DNA from 4 places in the Anoxybacillus ayderensis genome. Region 1 is predicted to be linked to each of the others. Evidence: riboswitches for the same ligand, from Rfam matches in the RefSeq annotation. Region 1 holds a riboswitch; each other region holds the start of a gene.
What was found. A riboswitch is a leader RNA that binds a small molecule or an ion and turns the genes downstream of it on or off. The one in region 1 is predicted to bind S-adenosylmethionine.
Positions count from the first base shown of each region.

Region 2: it holds a riboswitch for S-adenosylmethionine, as region 1 does, so the genes downstream of both, metK (methionine adenosyltransferase) here and mtnW (2,3-diketo-5-methylthiopentyl-1-phosphate enolase) in region 1, are expected to answer to the same signal.
Region 3: it holds a riboswitch for S-adenosylmethionine, as region 1 does, so the genes downstream of both, HNR63_RS01895 (methionine ABC transporter ATP-binding protein) here and mtnW (2,3-diketo-5-methylthiopentyl-1-phosphate enolase) in region 1, are expected to answer to the same signal.
Region 4: it holds a riboswitch for S-adenosylmethionine, as region 1 does, so the genes downstream of both, HNR63_RS03080 (bifunctional homocysteine S-methyltransferase/methylenetetrahydrofolate reductase) here and mtnW (2,3-diketo-5-methylthiopentyl-1-phosphate enolase) in region 1, are expected to answer to the same signal.

Region 1 is NZ_JACDUV010000002.1:290,424-294,465, reverse strand. It holds gene HNR63_RS03825 (2-hydroxy-3-keto-5-methylthiopentenyl-1-phosphate phosphatase) at 1-644, opposite strand, end outside; gene mtnW (2,3-diketo-5-methylthiopentyl-1-phosphate enolase) at 641-1,864, opposite strand; SAM riboswitch class I at 1,924-2,031, opposite strand; gene HNR63_RS03815 (pyridoxal phosphate-dependent aminotransferase) at 2,121-3,293, opposite strand; gene HNR63_RS03810 (carbon-nitrogen family hydrolase) at 3,391-4,042, shown strand, end outside.
Region 2 is NZ_JACDUV010000004.1:41,104-45,145, reverse strand. It holds gene HNR63_RS06895 (glycosyltransferase family 4 protein) at 1-216, shown strand, start outside; gene metK (methionine adenosyltransferase) at 388-1,593, opposite strand; SAM riboswitch class I at 1,714-1,822, opposite strand; gene pckA (phosphoenolpyruvate carboxykinase (ATP)) at 1,997-3,583, shown strand; gene HNR63_RS06880 (N-acetylmuramoyl-L-alanine amidase) at 3,697-4,042, shown strand, end outside.
Region 3 is NZ_JACDUV010000001.1:373,499-377,540, reverse strand. It holds gene HNR63_RS01905 (MetQ/NlpA family ABC transporter substrate-binding protein) at 1-545, opposite strand, end outside; gene HNR63_RS01900 (methionine ABC transporter permease) at 563-1,231, opposite strand; gene HNR63_RS01895 (methionine ABC transporter ATP-binding protein) at 1,221-2,249, opposite strand; SAM riboswitch class I at 2,324-2,429, opposite strand; gene HNR63_RS01890 (methyl-accepting chemotaxis protein) at 2,573-4,042, opposite strand, start outside.
Region 4 is NZ_JACDUV010000002.1:152,892-156,933, forward strand. It holds gene metH (methionine synthase) at 1-435, opposite strand, end outside; gene HNR63_RS03080 (bifunctional homocysteine S-methyltransferase/methylenetetrahydrofolate reductase) at 428-2,275, opposite strand; SAM riboswitch class I at 2,345-2,447, opposite strand; gene HNR63_RS03085 (YajQ family cyclic di-GMP-binding protein) at 2,538-3,029, opposite strand; gene HNR63_RS03090 (BMP family lipoprotein) at 3,198-4,042, shown strand, end outside.

The sequences.
Region 1 (4,042 bases):
TCGCTTTCTTTTAACGCATTGATGACATCATAAAACGTCGCAAACGGCGTATGCGGTAAGTGAAGCTCACGGCATTTTTCAAGCAAAAAGTCGCGGGCGATGACATGATCCGCTAATTTTGCCGCCGCTAAATCCGTAATCGAATCGCCAATCACAATCGTTTTCGCTCCTTTTGGCGCGAGTTTACGAAGAAGAGACGGCTTGCAACAGCCGCATTCATTTTGACAATGTTCATCGCACGCATACGGCCACGTAATTTGAATCGTTTCACCGCGAAAGTCCGCGCGATTGCAAAAAATGCGTTCTTTTTCAATCAAACCGTCTAACAACGGATAAACGAAAAAGTCGATGCCGCCGCTGACGATATAAAGCGGAATGTGTTTTTGTTTCGTAAATGCGACAAACTCCGAAAATCCGTCGCGAATGCGGGCGTTGTCAAGCAAAAATTGCACGATTTGTTCTTTCAATGACGACGGTAAAAGAGAAAACATGCGCCCGACGCCTTGTTGTACGGAACATCTTTGTGCAAGTATATCGTCTTTGATCGCTTCCCACTCCGGTGGAGCGAACTGTTTCATAATCGCAATAATGTTATCGTTTAACGTAATCGTCCCGTCAAAGTCGCAAAAAATGACTGGCTTCATGATGCGCTCCCCCATAAATCAAGCGCTTGTCGTAACGGTTCGTTTTCTTTTGCCGCGTCATGAAGCGAACGCCCTGAAAGCACCGCTTCTACTGCGGCACGAAACGCTTGACCGCCTCCAACCGCTCCGGCCGGATGACCGTGCACCCCGCCGCCTGCGTTAATGACACAATCGATGCCAAAGTCGCGAATTAAAAGCGGCACAAGCCCCGGATGAATGCCAGCGGATGGGACAGGGAACGCGCGAACAAACGGCTCTTCTTTCGTCAGTTCATCGGCAATCGCAAGCGTCTGTTGTTTTTCAAGCGCCACGCTTCCGTACGGAGACGGGAAAAGCGAAAAATCCGCTCCTGCCATGCGCAATAGTTTGCCAAGAAGAAGCGCATAGCTCACTCCATACACGTGCGAGGAAGCGATCGCGCCGCTAAATGACGGATGCGCCATGATCGGCAAACGAATGTCATCGTCTTCGCGAAGCGCTTGCAGCACGTCAAGTCCGTATGTAAACACGTTAAACAACAACACGTCCGCGCCTAACTCCGCTGCGCGCTTCGCTTTTTCTTTTAGTTCAAACGTTTTTCCTGTTAAGTTCACCGCATATAACGTCCGATGCCCTGTTTGTTCGTACACGTCTTGTAACGCTTCTTTTCCTGCGACGATGCGTTTTTCAAACGGCGTCAAGTCGTTTTCAAACAAAATTTCATCGTCTTTCACGAGATCGACACCGCCGAGCGCTTGCAGTTTTAATTGCTCGGTCACATATCGCAAATCGCGTCCGATGACCGCTTTAAAAATGCTCATGACAAGCGGACGGTCAAAGACGCCAAGCTTTTCACGAATGCCGTCAATGCCAAAGCGCGGACCCGGAAACGCTCGTTTTAATTCGTCAGAAAACGTCAGGTCAACGAGTTTAATCGTTCCATCCAACGACAATTTGCCAAACGTCGTCGTCAAAATCGCTGGAAAATCGGCACTAAAATTAACGCTCGGATATGAAATGCGCACGAGCGCCCGTTTCAATCGCTTCCCGAAATACGTATTGACTCGCTCATCTTCCTCAAGCTGTTCAATGGACTCAACAACACCTTTATGTTTTTTCAACTGCTCTTGTTCAAGCTGCGGCAAATCGGTCCACGACCCGATAGTAAGCCCAAGCGCAATCCCTTCCGCTTTTTTCGCCAAATCTTTGTCATCATGAATCAAATATGTTGCTGTAATCATCGTGCCACTCCTTTACAAATAAAAAACCTCTTCATAAGAAGAGGCTAATTGTTCGTCTCTTCTTATCTCTCAGCCTACTGCTGCGAGAATTAGCACCGTGCTTAACGTTTGTTAAGTCGGTTGCCGGGCTTCATCGGGCTCGTCCCTCCGCCTACTCTTGATAAGAATTCGCAATGTATGGAATTTTTCAAATGGTTCATTTTTCATAAATTTAATTCGAATTATGACAGCAGTCTTTCATTTTGTCAACGATTTTTTAAAAAAGTTGTAGCCTCCCGATTCGTTCCGCCGCTTCTTTTAGCCGTTCTTCGCTTGTGAGTAGCCCTGTGCGCACATATCCTTTCCCATGCTCACCAAAGCCGATGCCTGGGGCAACAGCGACATGCGCTTGTTCAAGCAAAAGATTGGCAAACGTCTCAGACGTATATCCTTTTGGCACCGGAAGCCACGCAAAAAACGAGCCTGCTGGCGCTTGGACGTTCCAGCCGATGTCGTTTAACGCGCGAATAAACGTATTCCGTCTTGCTTCATACGTGGCGACAAGCTCCTCGACGCATTGTTGCGACTGTAAAAGCGCGACCGCTGCCGCTTCTTGAATGGCACCGAACATGCTCACATACAAATGATCTTGCAAAACGTTGATCGCTTCAATCATGCTTTCGTTTCCGACCGCAAAGCCGATGCGCCATCCTGCCATATTGTACGTTTTCGAAAACGTATAAATTTCAATGCCGACATCTTTCGCCCCTTCGACTTGTAAAAAGCTGATTGGCTTTTTCCCATCAAAACCAATCGCCCCGTACGCAAAATCGTGTACGACGGCAATGCCGTATGTTTCAGCAAACGAAACGGTTTTTTTAAAAAACGATTCCGTTGCTGTCGCACCTGTCGGGTTGTTCGGATAGTTTAAAAACATGAGTTTTGCTTCGCGGACAACGTCTTCGTTTAACTCCTCATAATCGGGCAAAAAGTCGTTTTCCGCTCGCAGCGGCATCATTTCCATGCGCGCCCGCGCGAGCACAACGCCCGACCAATAGTCCGGATAACCGGGATCGGGAACGAGCACGACATCGCCGGGGTTCAATAAACAAAGCGGCATTTCAACGAGCCCGGCTTTCCCACCAAATAAAATGGCGACTTCTTTTTCGGGATCAACCGTTACCCCATACTCCCGTTTGTAAAACGTCGCTACGGCTTCTTTCAAAAACGAATACCCGCGAAACGGTGAATATTTATGATACGCTGGCTTTGCTACCGCCTGTTGCATCGCGTTTACAATATGAGCAGGGGTCGGCTGATCCGGATTTCCTTGCCCAAGATTAATGACGTCATGCCCTTCAGCAATGACCGCATTCACTTTTTGAACGAGCGAAGCAAAAAATTGCTTCGGTAGTTGTTGTAACAAGTTCGATTGCGGAAATGTTTTCATTTTTCGCACACCTACTTCACAAAAAGGTTGAAATTCTAGTCATGTATCATATATCGTAAAAATCAAAATGTAAAGAAAATTTTTCGAGGTGAATGAAATGAACATTGCTTGCATACAAATGGACATTGCGTTTGGAGCGCCTGAAAAAAACAAACAAACGATCGTGCGCTACATGGAACAAATGGCGCGTGACGTCGACGTCGTCGTTTTGCCAGAACTATGGACGACAGGCTACGATTTAACGAGATTAACGGACATCGCCGACGAAAACGGCGAAGATACAAAAACGTTTCTTTCCTCGCTTGCGCGCACGTACGATGTGCATATTGTCGGCGGATCGGTAGCAAAAAAAACGGACAAACAAATGACGAATACGATGTATGTCGTCGACCGACATGGTCATGTCGTCAGCGAATATAGTAAACTTCATTTGTTCAAATTGATGGATGAACATACGTATTTGCAAGCTGGCGAAACGTTAGGTGTATTCGAGCTTGCTCACACGACGTGCGCAGGCGTCATTTGTTATGACATTCGTTTTCCAGAATGGATTCGCGCTCATACATTACACGGGGCCGAAGTGCTATTTGTCGTCGCGGAGTGGCCGCTCGCTCGCCTTCATCATTGGCGCACGTTGTTAATGGCGAGAGCGATTGAAAACCAATGTTACGTCGTCGCTTGCAACCGCGCAGGAAAAGATCCGAACAACACATTTGCTGGCCATTCGATGATCATCGATCCGTGGGGAA
Region 2 (4,042 bases), on a different contig from region 1:
GTCACTGAACAACAAACAGGATTATTACGCTCTCCTGATGATTTAAACACTTGGAAAGAAGCAATTGAATACTTATTGAAAGATGAACAAAAAAGAAAGCAAATGGGGAAATGTGGTCGAGAATATGCAAAAACAAAAGACTGGAATAACATATTCATCGAACTTCTTTCTCATTATGAACAAGTGGTGCACAAACGTTTCTCTCATTACGCGTAAGAGCGAGCAAGGGGCGATTCACTTTCCTTCTGAGTAAACAGCATGCCAAACCATAATGTCCAACATTTTTAGCTACTATCGCTTTTCCCTGTCCCATGATCATCAAACAACTGCAAAAGAACATACTTGTGAAAAAAGAGAGAGCTACATTCCGTAACTCTCTCTCCTTTCTTACTTCGCCAACTGTAACGCTTGTTGTTTTAACACTTCTGCTTTATCTGTACGTTCCCAAGGAAGATCAATATCTGTGCGACCAAAGTGACCGTAAGCAGCTGTTTGTTTGTAAATCGGGCGACGAAGATCAAGCATTTTAATAATGCCCGCCGGACGAAGGTCAAAGTTGTTGCGCACCACTTCAATTAATACATCTTCAGATACTTTGCCCGTGCCGAACGTATCAATTGAAATCGATACAGGTTTTGCAACACCGATCGCATATGCTAACTGCACTTCACATTTATCTGCAAGACCTGCCGCGACAATGTTTTTCGCTACGTAACGCGCCGCATAGGCTGCTGAGCGGTCTACTTTCGTTGGGTCTTTTCCTGAGAATGCCCCGCCGCCGTGACGTGCATAACCACCGTATGTGTCAACGATAATTTTACGTCCCGTCAACCCTGCGTCACCTTGTGGACCACCGATGACGAAACGTCCTGTTGGGTTGATAAAATATTTTGTGTTTTCATCGATCAATTCTGCCGGAACGACAGGTTGAATGACATGCTCTTTAATGTTGCGTACAATTTGATCTTGTGTAATTTCTGGATGATGTTGTGTAGAAACAACGATCGTATCGATACGTACAGGTTTGCCGTTTTCATCGTACTCGACTGTCACTTGCGTTTTTCCGTCTGGACGTAAGTACGGTAAAATGTCTTCTTTACGCACTTCCGCTAAACGGCGTGCAAGTTTGTGTGCTAGAGAAATTGGTAGCGGCATAAGTTCTTTCGTTTCGTTGCACGCGAAGCCAAACATTAATCCTTGGTCACCTGCACCGATCGCTTCGATTTCTTCATCTGTCATTTGTCCTTCGCGAGCTTCTAACGCTTTGTCAACACCCATTGCGATATCTGGTGACTGTTCATCAATTGACGTCAATACTGCGCACGTATCTGCATCAAAGCCGTATTTTGCACGCGTATAGCCAATTTCACGAATTGTTTCACGAACAATTTTCGGAATATCTACATATGTAGATGTTGTAATTTCTCCACTCACTAAAACAAGTCCTGTTGTTACGCTCGTTTCGCACGCGACACGGGCATTCGGATCATTCGCTAAAATCGCATCTAAAATCGCATCGGAAATTTGGTCACAAATTTTATCCGGATGCCCTTCCGTTACAGATTCAGATGTAAACAGACGACGTTTAGGCATTCAAACATTCCTCCTCAGTATAATGAAAAATGATACGGTACTCATCCCTCTTATTATGGTCTATCGTGAAAAAAACCTTTCCCTTAGAGGAAAGGTTTTTGCATTTGTCTGCGCCTTTCACTCTTATCGTTCAAGGGCGTCCCCTTGCCACAGGTTAGCACCTTTTCACGTATGTGACGGTTGCTGGGCTTCATCGGGCCTGTCTCCCTCCACCAACTCGGGATAAGAGTATCCGTTCATCTCAGCATCATATCACATCTGTATGAAGCGAGTCAACGTTTTTTCTACTGTAATGATCTTGAAAATAAATTCAAGAAAAATACACGAATTAGTATGGACTATTTATCAAAATGTGTTATACTTTTTACATAAAGATAAATCAAACAAAGGTAGGTTTTGTCCGATGAATTCCATTGAATTGACGAACAAATTATCAACACTCTTACAAAGGGATGGGGTTTTTCATAACTTATCTGTACCACGATTAGTAGAAAAAGTATTAACTCGCAAAGAAGGCGTTCTCACTTCATCAGGAGCAGTTTGTGCAACAACTGGGAAATATACAGGTCGTTCTCCAAAAGATAAATATATTGTGGAAGAACCGTCTGTGAAACATAAAATTGATTGGGGAACTGTCAATCAACCAATTTCTGAAGAAGTATTTGATAAACTGTACAATAAAGTGATCGATTATTTAATGACGAAAGAAGAAATATTTGTATTCAACGGCTTTGCAGGCGCGGATCCAGCTTATCGTTTGCCAATTCAAGTTGTCAATGAATTTGCTTGGCATAACTTATTTGCCCATCAATTGTTTATTCGTCCAACAACGGAAGAATTACAAACGCATGAACCACAATTTACGGTCATTTCTGCACCGACATTTAAAGCGGATCCAGCTGTTGACGGCACGCGTTCAGAAACGTTTATTATCATCTCATTTGAACGTCGTACCGTGCTGATTGGTGGAACAGAATATGCAGGGGAAATGAAAAAATCGATTTTCTCGGTCATGAACTTTTTATTGCCAGAACAAGGAATCTTTCCGATGCATTGTTCAGCAAACGTAGGTCAAGAAGGAGATGTGGCGCTCTTTTTCGGTTTATCGGGCACAGGAAAGACAACGCTTTCTGCTGACCCAAACCGTCGCCTAATTGGCGATGACGAACACGGTTGGTCAAATAACGGCGTGTTCAACATTGAGGGCGGATGTTATGCGAAATGCATTAACTTATCACGCGAAAAAGAGCCGCAAATTTTCGATGCGATTCGCTTCGGTTCCGTATTAGAAAACGTCATGATTGATCCAGACACGCGCATACCAAACTATGACGATGCGACGTTAACCGAAAATACGCGCGCAGCATACCCGCTTGAAGCAATGGACAATATCGTCCAACCGAGCGTTGCAGGTCATCCGCATACGATCGTCTTTTTAACGGCCGATGCGTTTGGTGTATTGCCTCCAATTAGCAAATTAACAAAAGAACAAGCAATGTATCATTTCTTAAGCGGCTATACAAGCAAGTTAGCGGGCACAGAGCGCGGAATTACTGCACCTGAAGCAACGTTTTCTACTTGCTTTGGCTCACCGTTTTTACCGCTTCCTGCAACACGCTATGCAGACATGCTCGGACAAAAAATTGACGCTCATGGCGTGCAAGTATTTTTAGTCAACACCGGTTGGACAGGAGGCGGATACGGTGTTGGTGAACGGATGAAACTGTCTTATACGCGCGCAATGGTCAAAGCTGCGTTGGAAGGCGAATTAAACAACGTAGAAACCGTTCAAGACCCAATTTTCGGTCTGCATATTCCGCTTCACGTCCCAGGTGTACCTGATGAAGTATTGCAACCAAAAAGCACATGGGCAGATCAAGAAGCATATGAACAAAAAGCAAAAGAACTTGCGGCGAAGTTCCGTGAAAACTTTAAAAAATTCACAAACGTTGATCCACGCATTGAACAATTCGGGGGACCGATCGCATAAATGAAAAGGCTGCCTGTTTTCGGCAGCTTTTTCATTTTTCATATGTTCGTACAAACCATTTCATTCAATGAAACATATAGTAGTACATAGAAATAAAGAAAAGGAGGCTAAAAATGAATGAACTATTTGCGATTCCTCAATTAAAAGATATACGCCATCTTCTTCCCACTCGCTCTGGCCAATCGTATAAAAAAACAACACTTGAACAAAAAACGCACATTATTATTCATCATAGTTTAACGAAAACAGGCTCGGCATTTGCGTTCGCCAATTATCATGTAAGTAAAGGATGGCCAGGCATCGGATACCATTTTGTCATTGAACAAGACGGAACGATTCATTTTTGCAACGACTTAGAAACGATTAGCTACCATGTCGGCAACCATAACAGTTACTGCATCGGCATTTGTTTAACAGGCGATTTTCGCACACAACAACCGACGGATGAACAAAAACAAT
Region 3 (4,042 bases), on a different contig from region 1:
TCTGCTTCAAACACTAAGTTTTTCGGATTTTCAACGATATCATCAACTGTCGCTTTCGTTTTATCAACACCATCTTTTAATTTAATTAAACCTTTTTCTTCAAGCATCGATAAAATGCGACCGTGGTCTGCAACAGAGTTGCTCATAATAATTTTTGCCCCGTTTGGTAGTTCTTCAAGGCTTTTATATTTTTTAGAGTATACGCCGATTGGTTCAATATGAATACCGCCAGCGTTAACAAAATCATAACCATGTTCTTTCATTTGTGCTTCTAAGTAAGGAATGTGTTGGAAATAGTTTGCATCTAACTCTTTATCAGCTAACGCTTTATTCGGCAATACATAATCTTGGAACGTCACGATTTCCAATTCAATCCCTTTTTCTTTTAAAATCGGTTTTGCTCGCTCTAAAATTTCCGCATGTGGTACGTTTGATGCACCAACGACAAGTTTATTCGTTTTTTCTTCCGCACTTTCGCTTTTTCCGCAAGCAGCAAGCGCTAAAACAACAATTGCAGCAACAAGTAAAGAGATCCATTTCTTCATTTGTTTCTTCCTCCTTTTTATCGTTTATCTATTTTAGAAGTGACAAAGTCACCAATAAACTGAATAATAAAGACAATCACTAAAATGAGCACTGTTGCAACAAATGTAACATCGTTATTGTTGCGTTGAAACCCTTCTAAATACGCTAAATTTCCGAGCCCTCCAGCGCCAACAACTCCTGCCATCGCTGTATATCCAACGAGCGCAATCGCCGTCACTGTAATTCCAGATACAAGTGCAGGAAGCGCTTCTGGAAGGAGCACTTTCCAAATAATTGTCGATGTCGTCGCACCCATCGCTTTTGCGGCTTCAATGACACCTTTATCGATTTCACGAAGCGCAATTTCTACCATGCGCGCATAAAACGGTGCGGCACCGATAATGAGTGCTGGCAACGCAGCGTTTGCTCCAAGAATCGTGCCAACGACAAGTTTTGTAAACGGAATAAGCAAAATAATTAAAATAATAAACGGAATCGAGCGGAAAATGTTGACGAACGACGCAATAGCACCGTTAACGAAACGATTTTCCCATATGTTTCCCTTAGACGTTAAAAACAGCAATAAACCAAGTAAAATGCCAAGTACAAACGTCGCTACAACAGAAACAGCGGTCATATACAATGTTTCCATTGTCGCTGCCCATATTTTATCCCAAACGACGTTCGGGAATAGTTCATTCCACATTCGCCAACACCTCCACTTCCACTTCTTGCTGGCGAATAAAAGCGAGCGCTCGCTCAACTTCTTCATTCGCACCGTCTAAATGAATGAATAGCACCCCATATGAACCGTGATGCGTTTGCGAAATTTTCCCTTGCAAAATATTCACATTCAAATCGAATTGGCGAATAAGTTGCGTGATGAGCGGTTGCTCAGCCGCTTCGCCGACGAATGTAAGTTGAACAACTTTGCCGTTCGGATATCGTTCAAGAAGATGCAACATCGCTTCTTTCGTTTCCTCCGGCTCCGTCACTTGTTGGACGAATCGTTTCGTAATCGGTTGCTCTGGCTTACGGAATACATGAAGCACTTCGCCCATTTCAACAATTTTTCCGTTTTCCATGACCGCTACGCGATCGCAAATTTTACGAATGACATGCATTTCGTGTGTAATTAACACGATCGTTAAACCGAGACGTTTATTAATATCGACGAGCAAATCTAAAATCGAATCGGTTGTTTGTGGGTCAAGGGCCGACGTCGCTTCATCACATAGCAACACTTTCGGGTTGTTCGCTAACGCACGCGCAATGCCGACGCGCTGTTTTTGCCCTCCGCTCAATTGCGACGGATATGCATTTTCTCTTCCTTGCAAGCCGACGAGTTGAATGAGCTCATCGACACGCTTCATCCGTTCCTCTTTCGGCACACCGGCAATTTCTAACGGGAAAGCAATATTTTCACGCACCGTTCGCGACCAAAGTAAGTTGAAATGTTGGAAAATCATCCCGATTTGCTGACGAGCTTGTCGTAATTGTTTCCCACTAATTTTCCCCATATCTTTTCCATCGACAATGACTTCACCGCTTGTCGGCTTTTCTAGTCCATTTAACAATCGAATAAGCGAACTTTTTCCCGCTCCGCTATAACCGATGATGCCGAAAATTTCTCCTTCTGCAATATGCAAGTTTACATGATCGACCGCAGTCACATTTCCGCTTGCTGCTTTGTATACTTTCGTTACATTTGATAAAGTAATCACGTCGCTGTCACCTTCCTTCCATGAAAAAAGCCTTTCTGTTCAAGAGAACAGAAAGGCGTTATCGTCCATTCTGTCTCTTATCTCTCAAAGCAAACGCTTTGTGTGAATTGGCACCATTTCAGCAGCGCTGACGGTTGCCGGGTTTCATCGGGCACATCCCTCCACCTCTCTTGATAAGAGCGCTTTTAAACGCTTTATTCAGTTAACGTTTTAATGTATTCAAGAATGATGTTGAACTACGAATGTGAGTATATCATCGAAAGAAGGACGATGTCAATAAAAATTATTATATAAAAAATTGGAAGATGTTTCCCTTAACGTCCTTACATTGCACGTCGATTCAAGTGTCGAATCATTTCTTGAAGTTTATGTGATAAATGATGTAGCTCCTTCGAAGTATCGCTCAATTGTTGAGTGAAAACGGCCTGTTGATGCATTTCGCCAGCAAAAGTGGTCATCGAACTAGCCGTTCGTTTTGCGATCGCTTGAACAGCACGAGAGGCATCTACGACTTGTTCGCTGCTTGAACTTAATTGCTCTGTGGCAGCTGAAATCGACTCAATTTGATCCGAGACGCGCGCGACTTCTTGAATAATTTCGTAAAACGAGGCTCCTGTTTCAGCTAAAACACTCGTTCCAGAATAAATTTCTTGCGTGCTTTCATTCATCGCTTTCACCGCTCGTTCCATCTTTACTAAAATATCTTCAATTAATCCAGCGATCGTGCTTGCCGCTTCACTTGATTGTTCAGCTAGCTTTCGCACTTCCTCCGATACAACGGCAAACCCTTTCCCATGCTCTCCTGCTCTCGCTGCTTCAATCGCTGCGTTTAAAGCTAATAAATTGGTTTGTGCAGCAATTTGAGAAATAAGCTCTACAATTTGATGAATCTCTTTCGATTTATTTTCAAGCTCTTGGACAAGTTGCACCGATATTTGCTGTTTTTCAGAAATTTTCTTCATTTGATAAGTAGAACCTTCCATTTTCTCTTTTCCCTTTTGCGATAAATGACTAATGTGCTGCGATGCATGTACCGTTTCGTCTAAAGACGAAGCAATGGACTGGAGTGCGCGAGACATTTCATCAATCGTTAAGCTAATGCGTTCAATATATGCTTGCTGTTGATTCGTTTCACTAGAAATACGATCGATATCCTCCGACACGCATTCAATACGGTGAGCAGCTTCTTCTGTACGTTTCAACATTTGTCCAGCAGACTCATTCAAGTCGACAGATGTGCGCGTCACCCCATCGATAATCGTACGCAACTCATGTACCGTATACGCAAAAGCGTTGGCTAGTTCCCCAATTTCATCCGATCGATTTACTTCAAACGTTACATCAAACTTTCCTTCACGTAATTGATAAACGCTTTTTGTTAGCTGCTTCAATGGTTTAACGAGGTATAACGTTAAAAGGAAAACCATTAGTATAACAACCAATAGCATACTAATAGTCAAAAACAACATCTTTTTTTCGTTCTCTTTCATCAGTTCATAAATACTCGTTGCATCAAAATCCGCTCCTAACACCCCTACGATTTCCCCTGATTCGTCGATAAGAGGAACGTAAGCAGATACAAGCGCACCGTACGTTTCCGAATAGCTTAACTCCCCCACTTGGGGCGTTTTCGTTTCAAACGCTTTAATTAACATAGGAAAATCGTTTATTTCTACTTCCACTTCTCCGAGATCAGCAAAATCTTCTCCTTCTGAACCATCGACGACATAATAATACTCGTACCCATCCTCCACTGTACGCCGATTCATCGTATATAAGTACTTCAAATTGTT
Region 4 (4,042 bases), 140 kb from region 1:
CTGTTCTTCGTATGCGGAAACGAGCTCCGCAAACGTCGCTCCGCCTGTGACAGAAAGCGTTTTTGTCGTCGGGCCCATCGAGCCGGCAACGAAGCGCGGCCAATCGGTTGTCGTATATTTTTCCGCTGCTCGTTTCGCAAGTTTAGCTGCTTCGATATTTAACTCAAGCGCTAAATGGCCGAGGTCATATTCGTCTAGTACGATGCGCGTTGCCCCGAACGTATTCGTTTCGACAATGTCAGCTCCTGCGGCAAAATATGCTTCATGAATGTGAGAAATGACGTGTGGGGCAGTGATCGTTAAATATTCGTTACATCCTTCATATGCTTCACCGCCAAAATCGTCTGCGGTTAAGTTGGCGGCTTGGATCATCGTCCCCATCGCTCCATCAATAATTAAAATTTTCTTTTCAAGCTGTTCAAATAAACTAGCCATGATAAACCGTCCTTTCTTTTGCGAGCCGCTCTTTTTCATGAATGTAGCGAACGAGTTCGACCGTCATATCGTAACGTAAAAATGGTGTAATTAAATAAATGCCTTGGAATAAATCGAACGCGGCATCGATGAGCGCTTTTGCGATCGCTAATCCTTCTTTTGTTGATTGAACACGGTCGTTTGCGCACATGGCCATGCGGTTGCGAATGTCGTCAGACAATGTAATGCCCGGCACTTCGTGATGTAAAAAGTCAGCGTTGCGCGCGCTTGTGAGCGGCATAATGCCGATGTAAATGGGCGTCGGTAAATGTTTCGTCGCTTCATACACGTCTTCGATTTGTTTTTCGCTATAAAGCGGCTGTGTTAAAAAGTAGTGCGCCCCGCATTCAATTTTTTTCTCGAGCCGCTTCACCGCTTTATCTAAATGGCGTACGTTCGGGTTAAAGGCGGCAGCGATCGAAAAGTTCGTTTTTTGTCCGAGCGGTTTTCCTGAGTACGAAAGCCCTTCGTTAAATTGGCGAATTAACGAAATGAGGTCAAACGATGATAAATCGTAGACGGACGTTGCGCCCGGAAAGTCGCCTACTTTTGACGGATCGCCTGTTAAAGCGAGCACGTCGGTCATGCCGAGCGTATGAAGCCCCATTAAGTGCGACTGCAAGCCGATTAAGTTTCGATCGCGGCATGTAATATGAATGAGCGGGCGCATGCCGAGCTGTTGTTTGACGATCGTGCCGACAGCGACGTTGCTAATGCGCGGTGTCGCAAGCGAATTGTCGGCAAGCGTTAAGGCATCAATGTTCGCTTCTTTTAACGCCTTTGCTCCTTCTAAAAATGTCGTTAAGCCGAGTTTTTTCGGCGGATCGAGCTCGACGATAATCGATCGGCGCGTGCGAGCGATGTCGGCAAGAGAAGGGGCTGTCGTTTGTTTTTCTTCTTGGACGACGATCGGATGGCGCTGTTTTACTTCTTTTTTATATACAGGTGTGCGATCGGAAAGGGCGCGAGCAATGGCCGCAATATGTTTTGGCGTCGTGCCGCAACAGCCGCCGATAAGCCGAACTCCTTGCTCGCGAAAGGCGCGCGCCGTTTCTTCAAAATATTGTTCGCTCGTTTCGTAAATAAAGCGACCGTCGCGATATTGCGGCAAGCTTGCGTTCGGATATACCGATAAAAAAGCGCGTGTTGGAATCGGCACTTCTTCAAGCGAGCGCAACATATGGTACGGGCCGAGATGGCAATTTAAGCCGACGACATCGGCACCGAGTTGTTCTAATTCGGTCAGCGCTTCGGCAAGCGGCATTCCGTGTTGCAGAACGCCGATATCGTGCAACGTGACGTGGGCGATGATCGGCAACGTCGTTTCTTTGCGAGCGATGGAAAGCACCGTTTGCAATTCTTCGAAATCGTAATACGTTTCAAGCAAAAGTCCGTCGACCCCTTCGTTTAACAACACGTACAGCTGTTCACGAAACGTCCGTTTCACTTCTTCAAGCGAAATCGTGCTTTTATTCGTGCTGCGCAGTCCTCCGATCGTACCGAGCACGTAGGCGCGCCCTTTTGCCGCTTTTTTCGCAAGTTCGACCGCCGCTTCGTTTATTTTTTTTACGTCATCTTGCAGCCCGTAACGTGCTAGTTTCACGTAGTTGGCGCCGTATGTGTTCGTTTGAATGACTTCTGCGCCTGATTCAATATACGCTTCATGAATATGGACAATTTCTTCAGGTTTTGTGACGTTTAATTCTTCAAAACAACGATCGATGCCGTGCGCATATAATAATGTCCCCATCGCTCCATCAGCGATGACGATGCGTTCTTTTAAATCATCTAACAATCCCACGTCCATTCCTCCGTTTCTTCGTTTAAAGTAAAAAAGTCTTCCCCATAAGAAGAAGACTTGACGCGCTCCTTCTTATCTTCCAAGCGAATCGCTTGTCTGGACTTAGCACCTTGACGATCGTCAGGTTGCTGAAGGTTCATCGGGCCAGTCCCTCCCCTTCTCTCGATAAGATGTTGTATGAAGTTACTCATAAATGTAACTGATTTTTTAGAAATATTCAACTATTTTATTTCAAAAAAGAAAAAGAAGGCAAAGCGCCTTCTTAACGGTAGTTGACGAATTGAACGTCAATCGGTAAATCTGCCTCGCGAATGGCGGCGATCACTTTTTGTAGGTCGTCTTTACTTTTGCCGCTGACGCGAATTTGGTCTTCTTGAATTTGACTTTTTACTTTTAAGCCTGTATTTTTAATGATTGTGTTAATTTTTTTCGCATTGTCTTTGTCGATGCCTTGGACGAGTTTCGCACGTTGGCGCACCGTTCCGCCAGATGCTGCTTCCACTTTTCCGTACTGAATGTTTTTTGTCGGCACGCCGCGTTTAATGAGTTTGCCGATGAGCACATCTTTGAGTTGCTCCAGTTTAAACTCATCGTCAGAAATGAGAATGAGTTCATCTTTTTCAAGCGAAATGTCGCTTTTGCTTCCTTTAAAGTCGTAGCGGTTTTGAATTTCTTTTAACGCGATGTTGACTGCGTTCGTCACTTCCGACAAATCGACTTTTGACACAATATCAAATGAACTTTCTTTTGACATATGAACCACCTCAGCATAAATTCGTTGTGCTTCCATTATAGTCGATTGTTGGCATACGAACAACTTTACAAAATCTTTATATTATAAAAAGTAAACAAAATGTCGGAATGTGTCGATATAATAAATGAAGCACGATTTGATCGAGAGATAAGGAGATGAGGAAATTTGATGAAAAAAATGATTTCACTCTTGATGGCATTCGTTTTGTTGCTTGCCGCAGGGTGTTCGCAAACGGGTTCTTTTCAACCGAAAGAGCGAATAAAAGTGGGCATTATGTTGTCAGACGTCGGACTCGGTGATCAGTCATTTAGCGATTCGGCGTTTAAAGGATTAATGAAGGCGCGCGATGAACTCGGCATCTTTTTTGACTACCGTGAGTTAAAAGAAACCGAGACGTATGAAAAAGGATTAACGGAGCTCGTTGAAGCAGGAAACGATCTCGTCATCGGATTAGGATTTATGGTGCAACAAGATTTAGAAAAAGTCGCGAAAAAATATCCGAAACAGCAATTCGTATTAATTGATGCGGTATCTGACCTACCGAACATTACATCGATTACGTTTAAAGAAGATGAAGGAAGCTTTTTAGCGGGCGTAGTCGCTGGCATGTTGACGAAAACGAACAACGTCGGTTTCGTTGGCGGAGCGGATGTGCCGCTTATTCGTAAATTTGCGAACGGTTTTATTCAAGGGGTAAAAGCGGTTAAACCGGAAGCGAACGTGCAAGAAGTGTATGCCGGCAATTTCGGTGATGATAAGCTTGGGGCGCAAATTGCAAAACAAATGATCGCAAATGGGGCAGACGTCTTGTATGCGGCGGCTGGATTTACAGGTGTCGGCGTGCTGCGCGAGGCGGAAATGAATAAAAAATATGCGATCGGTGTCGATAGCGACCAATATTTTTATGCGGAAAAAGCGGTTGTTACATCGATGTTAAAAAATGTCGATGTCGCATTATATACAGTCATTAAACAATACGTTGAAACGAAAGAAGTGCCAAAAGGGACGGTTCA